Regions from separate parts of the Pseudobutyrivibrio xylanivorans genome, predicted to be linked through region 2. Evidence: predicted binding sites of a transcription regulator. Region 2 holds the regulator's gene; each other region holds the start of a gene.
What was found. The regulator Rex, encoded in region 2, represses fermentation and respiration genes when NADH is low (regulators of the CRP and FNR family bind a similar motif). The targets are predictions, from matches to a motif close to ATTGTTAANTANTTAACAAT.
Positions count from the first base shown of each region.

Region 1: FXF36_RS13520 (DUF5692 family protein) is a predicted target of Rex. The motif match lies at 1,834-1,853, and genes of this name have one in related genera.
Region 3: pflB (formate C-acetyltransferase) is a predicted target of Rex. The motif match lies at 2,005-2,024, and genes of this name have one in related genera.
Region 4: hypB (hydrogenase nickel incorporation protein HypB) is a predicted target of Rex. The motif match lies at 2,172-2,191, and genes of this name have one in related genera.

Region 1 is NZ_CP043028.1:2,997,411-3,000,618, reverse strand. Features, by position in the region: gene FXF36_RS13530 (chloride channel protein) at 1-784, opposite strand, end outside; gene FXF36_RS13525 (diacylglycerol/lipid kinase family protein) at 860-1,786, shown strand; gene FXF36_RS13520 (DUF5692 family protein) at 1,933-3,045, shown strand; gene FXF36_RS13515 (MBL fold metallo-hydrolase) at 3,170-3,208, shown strand, end outside.
Region 2 is NZ_CP043028.1:2,703,270-2,706,477, reverse strand. Features, by position in the region: gene FXF36_RS12230 (hypothetical protein) at 4-747, opposite strand; gene FXF36_RS12225 (redox-sensing transcriptional repressor Rex) at 769-1,407, opposite strand; gene FXF36_RS12220 (ABC-F family ATP-binding cassette domain-containing protein) at 1,482-3,208, opposite strand, start outside.
Region 3 is NZ_CP043028.1:365,220-368,427, reverse strand. Features, by position in the region: gene pflB (formate C-acetyltransferase) at 1-1,881, opposite strand, end outside; gene FXF36_RS01695 (aspartate carbamoyltransferase regulatory subunit) at 2,056-2,493, opposite strand; gene pyrB (aspartate carbamoyltransferase) at 2,505-3,208, opposite strand, start outside.
Region 4 is NZ_CP043028.1:1,202,999-1,206,206, forward strand. Features, by position in the region: gene FXF36_RS05575 (FAD-dependent oxidoreductase) at 1-1,325, opposite strand, end outside; gene hypB (hydrogenase nickel incorporation protein HypB) at 1,398-2,078, opposite strand; gene glyA (serine hydroxymethyltransferase) at 2,574-3,208, opposite strand, start outside.

The DNA of each region.
Region 1 (3,208 bases), 290 kb from region 2:
TCTCAAGCTTTGAAGATAAGAACTCTTCATATTTGTGAAGGCTCATACAAAACAGAATTGAAACAAATCCACAAATAACTGCAAACACACTGATAAGGATTCCATTTACTACACCGAATTTTGGAATGGTACCAATTACATACATTTCAGTGCCAAGGCCCATGTGTGTGGCAACAGAACGAGCTACAAGTGAAGAAATAACGCATGGAACTAAGGCTGCGTAGTGCATGATGCCTACAGAGATAACTTCCATGGAAAAGATTGCGGCAGCCATAGGTGTCCCAAAAAGTGCAGAGAATGCTGCACTCATGCCGCACATTATCATTGTTTTCTTGTCTGTGGAGTTAAGCTTAAGTGCTCGTCCAATTCCATTTCCAATGGCTCCACCCATCTGAAGGGCTGCGCCCTCACGTCCGGCAGAACCACCTACAAGGTGAGTGATTAAAGTTGCAATGAAAATCAGTGGTGCGAGTCTAAATGGAAGTCTTTCATCTGATTGGATGGCGGCGATTACAGTATTGGTTCCGCTGTCCTTTACTTTCAAAATGGTTTTATAAATATAGGTAATGAGTACGGCGCCAACTGGCAGAAAGAATATGAGCCAAGGGTTAGCCTCGCGGGTTTTTATGACCCATTTCATGGAAAGGCCAAATGCTGATGCAAATGCACCGACTGATAATCCGACCAGGATAGAAGCAATTGTCCAGGTTACAACGGACAAGGCTCTGTGGCCATTATGGTCTATTTTATGAATAGCTTTTTCTTTAAATTCCTCGTTAAACATGGGGGGATACCTTTCTTTTTTATCGATAGTTTATATGCTATCATTATTATAATTAATAGAAAAGGGATTTTTGTTATGAAGAACATATTTATTGTGAATAAAGCAGCCAGAACAGGTAAGGCTGCAGAAACCTGGGATGAACTGGAAAGATACCTGAATGCAAACAATATTGATTATCAGGTAAGATTCACGTCAGGGGCTGGCGATGCTACGGAATTCGCAAAAGAAGCTACATCAACAGGAGAGTTGGTAGGGCTTTTTGTAATGGGTGGAGATGGCACATTAAACGAAGCAATAAATGGAATTGTTGATTTTGAAAATACACTTTATACACCGTTGCCATCAGGCTCCGCAAATGATTTTGTTGCAGGAATAGGCCTTACAGGAAGTGCGCTAGATATTTTAAAAAGGGCATTGAATACTGAAAGCTATAGGGTCCTTGATATAGGAAAGGTTATTTATGAAGGAGGAGAGAGGCTCTTTGGAGTCAGCTCGGGGATAGGAGTTGACGCATACGTGTGCCTTCAGGCTTTGAACAGCAGGCTGAAGAAATTCCTTAATCATTTCGGTCTTGGCTCTGCCACTTATGGACTGCTTACTATTGGCGATATTTTTACAATGCCTTTTGCAGATGCCAGGATTACTGCCTGGTTTAAAGGTGAAAGAATAAGTATGGATGTGAAAAGAATAATTTTTGCTGCGGCTATGAATTGCAGGGCCGAGGGTGGCGGAGTTCCCATGGTGCCCGATGCAAAACCAGATTCAGGATTCCTTTCGGCATTTTACGCTCATGATATCAGCAGATTAAAATGCTTTTTACGTTTACCTTCGCTAGTGGCAGGTAAGCACAAGGGAAAACGCGGTTTTGATTTCTTAAATTTTGATAAAATCCATATCAAAATGAATTCTCCCATGTGTGTCCATGCAGATGGGGAACATGTTGGATTCTTTGAGGAAATATGCTTTGAATGTTTACCACAGACATTAAAAGTTCGTGGCTGATTACTTACAAATTATTAAAATTGTATTAAAAGTTTCTCAAATGATTCATTGTTATTTTATAGACTATTGAGTATAATATACACCGGAGTAAAGAGAATTGGTTTCTCTTCCTATATATTTAAATAATTAATCAAGGAGGATGGAAAATGATTTTCCAAGTTACTAATCTTTGGCAAGTTCTTGGCTGGTGCCTTGTATTTGCAGGATTAATTCTTATGAACGAAATCGGCCGTCGTACAAAGGTCGGTGGAATGATTATCTTTGTAATCATCCCAGCTATTCTTACAGTTTACTTTATCCTTGCTCATGTTGGCATGTTCGGTGGTTCAGCTAACCCTACAGTTGCTTACATGGATGGATGGTTCCACTACTTCAAGCTTTACGCAGCAGATATCGGATGCGTTGGTTTCATGATGATCAAGTACAAGTGGGGCATTGGTAAAGAAAAATGGTTCGCTTGGTGGCCATGGTTCATCGTTGCAGCAAACATTATGATTGCTAACGTTTCTGATATGGAGTCAGCTCTTGCAGCATACCAGATTTCTGGTACTCTTTCAGGTGCTTGGTGGGCTTCAAACGAAGGTGTATTCATCTACGGTGGATGGTGGAACGTTGTTAACGCTATCGCTGGTATGATCAACATCTTCTGTATGACAGGTTGTGTAAAGCTTTACACATCAAACGACAAGAACCAGTCAGATATGATTTGGCCAGATATGACAGTTTGGTTCATCATTGCTTATGATGTTTGGAACTTCGAGTATACATACTTAAATCTTCCTACACATACATGGTACTGTGGTGTTGCACTTCTTCTTGCTCCTACATTTGCTAACGCTCTTTGGAACAAGGGTGCTTGGATCCAGAACCGTGCTAACACACTTGCAATCTGGTGTATGTGGGCACAGGTAGTACCTCTCTTCCAGTTAAAGGGTACATTCGCAGCTGTTCTTCCACGTGTATACGGTGGCGCTACAGAGGCTGGTATCACAACAATGGATCTTTATGAGCAGGCTATCGCTCTTTATAATGCAGGCCAGGGCAAGACAGCAGCAGCTGGTGAGGCTATTGCAGCAATGGGTATCACAGCAGATCCTACAATGCAGGGCTTCGTAGCTATGATGGCACTTGCTGTTAACGTTGTATGTATCTCTGTTATCATCAGAAATGCAATCAGAATCGGTGGAAACCCATATTCTAATTGCGTATTTGAAGGAACAAAGGATTTCGACGAGGCTATGGCACGTGCAGCTAAGTAATTAAGTCACAAATATTTTAAAGCTCGGACAGTTTATCTGTCCGGGCTTTTTTGCTATAATGAGGCTAAAGTGGGGAGATATAGTGCCATTAATGTATTAGTGGCAGAAGAGAAGGACAAGAATAATGCTTAAAGTTTACTACATAATGCACAGCTGCTTTTTA
Region 2 (3,208 bases):
ATATCAAGAATTATTATCTTCTGTTTCCGAAGAGGCCTTAGTCTCTTTGGATACAGCATCTAAATCAACATCCTCAAGCTCTACGCCAGATAAATCTGTAACTTCTGCTGAAGACTTTGAATCTGCACCATCCTCAGCTTTATCATTAGCGACTCCTATATAAAAATCGCCATTTTGCATATCAAAGAGATTTAGGACCTCCATGCCAAAGACATCATGCATATAGGAATAAATCTCTTTGTTATTTATTTCTCGATTGTGCTTGCGAATTACATTCTTCTTCAACTGAATACGGATATCTTTAATCCAGTTAGTGATTTCCTCAGCCTCATTGGAATTTGTTCGAAGCTTATCATAGCAGTAGTCCATTGTCTCCATCATAAGCTCACGATTCACCTCATCTGTCTGAGCGGGCAAATCCTTCTGCTCGTCCTCGGCGGCAGCTATTCGCTCATTACATTCTTCAAGAAGGCGCTTATCATCGTCAAGCTTTTTAGAAACCAAATCAGAGGTACCCTCCATATTTGACATAACGGAAGCCATAAGACTCTCCTTGACCTTTTTCAGATCCTTCAGTTCCTTTTTAAGCTCGGCATCTCTTTTCAAAAGCTCGTTTTCTTTAGCCTCCAGGCTTTTAACCGTATCAGGCTTGCCACCCAAAGCAAAAAGCCTGTGCCATTTCTGATCCAAAATCAACATAGGTACCTTGATTTTAGCTATGGCACTTTGAAAATCACGCTCTGACATAAAATCACCTTCTAAAAGCCACTATTTATCCAAATTTTGCTGAGTAATATTGTAAGATAACTGCATTAAGCTATCTGAAAGATGAACATTTTCAATAACAACATCTGGAATATCATCCAAATCAACATGGGCAAAATTCCATATTGCATGTACTCCCAATGAAACCAGCTTTAAAGCAGTAGCTTTGGCATTCGCCTTTGGAAGCGTAAGCGCCGCAATTTCCACATCGTTATTCTTAACAAACTCAGGAAGTTCATCAAGCATCTGGATAGGAATATCACGAACCAGCTTTCCTTTAAGATCTGGATTTGTATCAAACAAGCCAATAATCCTAAAGCCAACACGCTCAAACTTTACATATCCAGCAATAGCCTGACCCAAGTTTCCAGCACCAATAACAATAACATTGTGTGTCTCATTTACGCCAAGAATATTGCCAATCTCATCATGAAGATAGGCTACGTTATAACCGTAACCCTGCTGACCAAAACCACCAAAATTATTTAAATCCTGTCTGATTTGAGATGCAGTAACATGCATACGTTTGCTCAAATCATTCGAAGAAATACGTTCAACGCCATCATCAAGAAGTTCTCCCAAGTAGCGATAGTATCTAGGAAGTCTTCTTATTACAGCCTGCGAAATTTGTTTGTCCAAAATATACGCCTCCTAAATAAATTTCTACAACAATTATAGAATTCATGCATAACTTTGTCAACGATTTAACAAACTTGTCACATAAGGGAACTTGCTTCTTCCCATTCCTCATAAAGTGCTTCAAGCCTATCATTAATTTCGTTCTGTTCTGCAGTTAATTCGTTTAATTTTGCAGAGTTTGTCATATTTTCAGGCTTAACAAATTCCTCATCAATTTTAGCTTTTTTATCCTCAAGCTCTTCAATTTCTTTTTCAATCTTAGAGATACGATTCTGGATTTTGCGCTTTTCAGCCTCTATTCTCTTCTGCTCCTTATAATCAAGCTTGGCAGCAGTCTCCTCAGCGGTCACACCAGAATTTGATGCTTCAGAAGAGGCAGCGCCGTAGAGCTGTTCCTTCTTAGCAATATATTCATCATAATTACCAAGATATTTGGTAAGGCCACCATCTGAAAGCTCAAGAATCATGTTAGCAGTCTTATTTACAAAATAACGGTCGTGGCTTACATAAAGAAGGGTTCCGTCATATTCATTCAAAGCCTCTTCAAGCATCTGTTTGGAATCCATATCCAAGTGGTTTGTAGGCTCATCTAGGATAAGAAGATTAGACTTTGAAAGCATGAGCTTTGCAAGAGAAACTCTACCACGCTCACCACCGGATAAATCACTGATACGCTTGAAAACGTCATCCTCTGTAAACATAAAGGCAGCAAGAGTGTTACGAACCTTTGTCTCTGTAAGGAATGGATAAGCATCATGAAGCTCACTGAAAATTGTATTGGATTCTGTAAGTCCCTGCTGTTCCTGATCGTAGTAGCCAACAGTAACATTTGCACCGAAACGAATCTCACCTGACTCAAAATCAGTAAGACCATTTATACATTTAAGAATAGTGGTTTTCCCTGTACCATTATCGCCTAAAATAGCGATTCTATCTCCCTTATGGACTTCAAACGATAAATCCGTAAAGATATTTTTATCATCGTAAGATTTTGTTACATGAGAAAAATCAAGAACATCCTTGCCACTTTCCTTTTCAATTTCAAGTGAAAGTCGCATCTTAGGCATATCCTTATCAGGAGCGTCCATAACTTCCATTTTATCAAGAGTCTTCTTTCGGCTTTCTGCTCGTTTAATTGATTTCTCACGATTGAAAGACTGAAGCTTTTCGATAACAGCCTTCTGATGTTCTATTTCCTTCTGCTGCTTTTCATAGCTTCGCTCATAAGTAAGCTGTGCAATTTCCTTCTGTGCAACGAAGGAAGTATAGTTTCCAGTATAGACGCTTGTCTTTCCATATGATAAATCAACCACATGGTCAGCAATCTTATCAAGAAAATATCTATCATGTGCAACAATAACAACAGCGCCCTTATAAGCAGTAAGATACCCTTCGAGCCACATAATTGATTTTAAATCCAAGTGGTTAATAGGCTCATCAAGTAAAAGTAAATCAGGTGATGCGGCAAGAAGTCTTCCCAAGCTGACACGAGTCTTTTGACCGCCTGATAGCTCGTTCATGCTCTTTTCAAAATCTTCCTGTTCGAAACCAAGGCCCTTCAGAATACCAACAGCCTCTGAACGGAAGGTGTAGCCCCCCATCAAGTCAAACTGATGCTGAAGCTTATGATAAGAATCCATAAAAGAAGTCATTTCTTCATGAGATAAAGAGCTCATTTGCGCCTCCATCTCAGCAAGCTTCTTTTCCATTGAAAGCAAGTCTTCTCGAGCCCCAAGAACTGTATCAAGAATATTGCTTCCGAAAGCATCCTCCTGATACTGAGCCAAATAGCCCATAGTAGCGT
Region 3 (3,208 bases), 1.1 Mb from region 2:
TGGTGAAAGTGGCTCGCCAGCTGGACGTCCATCTGGAAGAGCTCCTGTAGCCTTACCATAAACTACGTTTGAAGTGATAGTAAGGATTGATGTTGTAGGCTCTGAATCACGGTATGTATGGATGTGACGAAGCTTGCCCATAAATGTGCGAAGAAGCCAGATTGCGATTTCGTCAGCTCTGTCATCATCGTTACCGTAACGTGGGAAGTCTCCCTCGATTTCAAAGTCCTTTGTAATTCCGTTTTCGTTGCGGATAGCCTTAACCTTTGCATACTTGATAGCTGAAAGTGAGTCTACGCAGTGCGAGAAACCAGCAATACCAGTAGCAAATGAACGACGTACGTGTGTATCGATGAGGGCCATCTGGCAAGCCTCATAGTTGTACTTGTCGTGCATGTAGTGAATCATGTTGAGTGTACCTACATAAAGGTGTGCAAGCCAATCCATCATCTGGTCGAACTTCTGCATAACCTCATCATAGTCAAGGTACTCTGAAGTGATAGCCTTGTACTCTGGGCCAACCTGATCGCCAGACTTCTCATCAACACCACCGTTGATAGCGTAAAGAAGACACTTAGCAAGGTTTGCACGAGCACCGAAGAACTGAAGCTCCTTACCTGTCTCTGTAGCTGATACACAGCAGCAGATTGAGTAGTCATCGCCCCAAGTTACACGCATTACATCATCATTCTCGTACTGGATAGAAGATGTAGTTACAGAAATCTTAGAAGCGTACTTCTTGAAGTTTTCTGGAAGACGGCTTGAGTACATAACTGTAAGGTTTGGCTCTGGTGAAGGTCCCATGTTCTCAAGTGTGTGAAGGAATCTGTAGCAAGTCTTTGTAACCTGATGACGTCCATCAAGACCGATACCACCAACCTCAAGAGTAGCCCAAACTGGATCACCAGAGAAGAGCTGGTTGTAAGACTCGATACGAGCGAACTTAACCATACGGCACTTCATTGTGAAGTGGTCGATGATTTCCTGAGCCTCAGACTCTGTGATAACACCGTTTGCAAGGTCACGTGTGAAGTAGATATCAAGGAATGTAGAAACACGACCTACAGACATTGCAGCACCGTTCTGAGTCTTGATAGCTGCAAGGTATCCGAAGTATAACCACTGAGCAGCTTCCTTAGCTGTACCAGCTGGCTTTGAAATGTCGATGCCGTAGATAGCAGCCATTTCCTTCATGCCCTTAAGAGCATTGATCTGATCTGCGATTTCCTCACGAAGCTGGAAATCGTAGCGGCGCATACCCTGACGGTTTGTAGCAGCGAAATCAGCCTGCTTCTTCTCGATAAGGTAATCGATACCGTAAAGAGCAACACGTCTGTAATCGCCTACGATACGACCACGGCCGTATGTATCAGGAAGTCCTGTAAGAATTTTATTGTGACGGGCCTTCTTCATCTCTGGTGTGTAGATGTCGAATACACCCTGATTGTGTGTCTTGTGATATTTAGTAAAAATCTCGTGAAGCTTCTCGCTTGGCTCATAGCCATACATCTTGCAAGACTGCTCAGCCATAGTGATACCACCGTATGGCATGAAAGCTCTCTTAAGAGGCTTGTCTGTCTGAAGACCAACAATCTGCTCAAGATCCTTTGTCTCTTCTGAGATGTAACCAGCGCCGTGAGAAGTAAGTGAAGATACGATGTCTGTATCCATATCAAGAACGCCGCCCTTTGCGCGCTCCTGTGCCTGAAGCTCCTGAAGCTTGCCCCAAAGAGTGTTTGTAGCCTCTGTAGCATCAGCTAAGAATGATTCATCTCCATCATAAGGAGTGTAGTTTTTCTGGATGAAGTCGCGAACGTCAATATTATCCCTCCATACGCGTCCTTCAAAACCCTTCCATTGTTCAAAATCGTGATTTGCCATTATTCTTTCCTTTCTATAACAAAGAAACAACTAATAACTACCGACTAGTGGGGTAATGCTAAACACAACATATAGACAGTTAGCAATGTCTAACATACTAGTCGCTGTATACTATACCATATAGCTGTCAAAAAAATAACAATGTACCTCAATTAGTACATTGCTATTTGTATTTTATTTAGTCCCTGTATATTTTTCCTCGCAATACTTGCAACGATATACCTCATTCTCTGGATCGGTGAGGATAAAGATTTGGTCTAATTCCTGCTCCACGGTGCTTATGCATCGAGGATTCTTGCAGCTGATAACATTCTTGATTTCCTTTGGGAGAGTAAGCTTGCGCTTCTCAACAATGGCATCATCTTTAATGATATTGCAGGTGATATTGTGGTCGATGAAACCAAGGATGTCGAGATCAACTCGCTCCACAGGACATTCGATTTTAATGATGTCCTTGCGGCCCATCTTCTTTGACTTGGCATTCATAATCATGGCCACTGTACAGTCGCATCCAAGATTGCCAAGCTGAAGGTCGTTGTATATTGTCATGGACTCGCCAGCCTTGATATGATCAAGCACGAAGCCCTGATGAATTCCACTTATATTTAACATACGATTTCCTCCTAAACTAACTCGAGTAATGTAAGAATGAGGGCCATTCTGATAAATACACCATACTTGGCCTGGGTGAAGTACATTGCTCTTGGATCGTCATCTACGTCCACGGATATTTCGTTAACTCGTGGAAGAGGGTGAAGAACCATCATATCCTTCTTCGCAAGGTGCATTTTCTCTGGTGTCAAAATGAAGAAGTCTTTCAAACGGATGTAATCCTCTTCGTTGAAGAAACGTTCCTTCTGAACTCTTGTCATGTAAAGGATGTCCAGCTCGCCCATAACATCGTCAAGGCTGTCCACCTCTTTGTATTCGTAGCCATTTCTCTCTAATACATCCTCGCGGATATACTCTGGAACTCTAAGCTCCTCTGGTGAAATAAGTACAAACTTGATTCCCGGATATCTTACCAATGCATTAATTAATGAATGCACTGTTCGACCAAACTTCAAATCGCCGCAAAGACCGATAGTAAGATCCTTGATTTCACCACGCAAAGAGCGAATGGTAAACAAATCGGTGAGGGTTTGAGTTGGATGCTGATGACCGCCGTCGCCGGCATTAATAACGGGAATAAGTGATCGCTGAGAAGCGACAAGTGGAGCGCCTTCTTTAGGATGACGCATAGCGCAGATGTCTGCGTAAGAAGAAATAACACGAATAGTATCGGAAACACTTTCACCTTTGGCTGCTGAAGAAGAGTCAGCTGAAG
Region 4 (3,208 bases), 1.5 Mb from region 2:
CAAGCAGCCTCGCAACGTCTGTTACATACACGACCACAGATAGCTGGAAGTGGATTGTCCTGCTTGATAAGAGCAAGAGCTTCTTTGTAACGACCCTGAGCTGCCATACGAAGGTAACCCTGGATAGCGATGTGCGCTGGACAAGCTGTCTTACATGGAGCTGTACCTGTGTCATAGCAGTTGATTCTGTTAGTGTCACGATAGTTATCGTTCCACTCGTCAGTAGACCACTTGCGCTCTGTAGGAAGTACCTGCTTTGGATACTCAACCTGCTTACCATCAGCTGTGCAAAGCTTCTGACCAAGCTTAACAGCACCTGCTGGACAGTTCTCAACACACTTACCACAAGCTACACAGTCCTCTGCTGTAACGTGAGCAACATAAGCTGAACGTGACATATTAGGAGTGTTGAAAAGCTGTGATGTACGAAGTGCGTAACATACATTTACATTACAGTTACAGATAGCGAAGATTTTGTTCTCGCCATCGATATTTGTGATCTGGTGAACGAAGCCGTTGTCCTCAGCCTGCTTGAAAATCTCAAGAGCCTCTTCGCGAGTGATGTAAACACCACCCTTGTTTGTCTCAACAACGTAGTCTGCCATATCACCAACTGCGATACACCAACCCTCTGGATCGTCAGCGCAGCCTTCGTCATATGTCTTTCTAGAAAGACGGCATGAACAAGGTGACTTAGCATACTTTCCTTCGTATTTATCGAGCCAGTAAGAAATCTTCTCAAGACCGATTGCTTCCTGCTCCATTGAAATAGCGTCCTCTACAGGGATAACGTGCATACCGATACCAGCGCCTCCTGGTGGTACCATGTGTGTAAGTCCCTCAAGTGGAAGACGGCTCATACGCTCAAAGAAACGTCCCATCTCAGGATGCTCAGCAAGGAAATCCTGATTCATGTTAGAAAACTCTGCAGAACCTGGAACGAACATAGGAAGAACCCACTGCTTCTCGTGAGCTTCGTTCTCGTAGTTCCACTCTAAAAGACCAGTCCAGCTAGCCTTCTCTAATCTCTCTTCAAGAGTCTTCTCATCAAGACCTGTGATTTCAAGAAGCTGCTTGAAAGTCTTTGGCTTTCTAATGCCACCCATAGAAAGTGCAAGCTCTGCAATTTCCTTTGTAGGTGCAAGATTTGCAACAGCCCAGTACTCTGGGTCATACTTTGTAATCTTCTGGAGACCAAGCTTAATCTTTGCACGGTCTGTGATTACCTTTCCAAGCTTAAGAATCTCTGGACGAAGATCCTCATCCTTAAGGTCGTTTACCCAATCTGGATAAAAATCGCCCAAGTTATCTGGTCCAATTCCCATATTAGTTATTTCCTCCTTTTAACTAAACACCTTAATCAATTATCTATACTTCCTCAAAAAGACATGTCGTTGTTATTCTGCTTCGCTTTGCCATGAACTTACCTGGCCCCTCAACCAATTAGTCCATTCATCGAAGCCTTCGCCAGTCTTTGCAGAAACGAATATTACAATAGCGTTTGGATTGAGCTTGTGAATTCGTTCTTCTACCGCCTCTTTTGAGAATTCTGTAAACACCGGAAGGGTGTCACATTTGTTAATAAGTACCACGTCACATACTGAAAACATAAGTGGGTACTTTAGGGGTTTGTCGTCTCCCTCTGGAACTGAGAGAATCATAGCGTTCTTTGATGAACCGGTATCAAATTCAGCCGGACAAACCAAATTTCCAACATTTTCAAGAAAAACAAGGTCTAAATCTTCTGTGCCAAATTCATGTAACCCCTGACGTGTCATATCTGCGTCTAAGTGGCACATGCCTCCAGTATGTATCTGAATTGCACGGGCGCCAGCATTTTGAATAGTGGCAGCATCCACATCAGAATCTATATCAGCCTCCATTACGCCGATGTTCATTTCGTCCTTTAAACGAGAAATCGTCTGGCATAACGTGGTAGTCTTTCCTGAACCTGGGGCAGACATAAGATTTACTAAAAATGTTTTCTGAGCCTTTAGCTCTCCTCTGAGTTTCTCTGCATCAGCATCATTATCTTCAAAAATGCTCTGCTTTACCTCAATAACCTTGTAAGCTTCCATATTTCCTCCGAATTAAAATTGTTGGGTATTAAGCCACAAGTTTATAAACTCAATTATAAATTTCGAGTTTCCTTGTAGGATAAATATAACCTAATTGATAAAATATTGTCAATTAGGTTCAATTCTTAAACCCGTATAAAATCTAGTACAAAACATCATTAATACACAGGTGTCTATTATCTTTTGGAATGCATGCATTCCAAGTCAGAATGTTGTACAACATATCTATAAAAAAATTGTGAACAATGTCAATAATCCTGTTTGGCCTCTGGCTCAAGTTCAGCAGCTTGAGCAATAAAATTAGGGCTGATTGCATTAAATAACACAATCACCCCTAACAAAAGGCCGAATACACATTTTTTCATACATTATCCCTTTCTATCCTACTCCCCAGCGAAACCATAAAGGTTTAGCTATATAAAAAGTTAGTATAGATTATTGTTATTGTCAATAACTTTAGGGATTAATAACTAATTATGTGTATAACTTATTCTTTTAGGCTTCCTCAGCTCTAAACTCTGCTTCTCCTGGAAGTGGATACTTATCAGTGAGCTCCTTAATAATTGCACGAGCCTTCTCAACACCAGCTTCCTGCTCCTTGATTACAAGGGCAATAGCCTCTGCAACCTTATCGAAATCTTCTTCCTTGAGACCACGTGTAGTTGCTGCAGGAGTTCCAAGACGGATACCTGAAGTAACAAATGGAGACTTAGGATCGTTTGGAATTGTATTCTTGTTTGCTGTGATGTGAGCATCATCAAGAAGCTTCTCTACTACCTTACCTGTGAGTTCAAATGGAGTAAGGTCGATAAGCATAAGGTGATTGTCTGTACCGCCAGAAACAATCTTGATTCCTCTATCCTGTAAGCCCTTGCAAAGTGCCTGGGCGTTCTTAACAATCTGCTGACCGTATTCCTTGAAGGATGGGTCAAGAGCCTCCTTAAAGCAAACCGCTTTACCAGCAAGTACGTGCATTAAAGGACCGCCCTGGATTCCTGGGAAAACAGCCTTATTGAAGTTGTACTTCTCGTTAGCCTCAGCTGTAGCCATAATCATACCGCCTCTAGGTCCACGAAGAGTCTTGTGTGTAGTAGTTGTAACAATATCTGCATAAGGGATTGGGCTCTCAT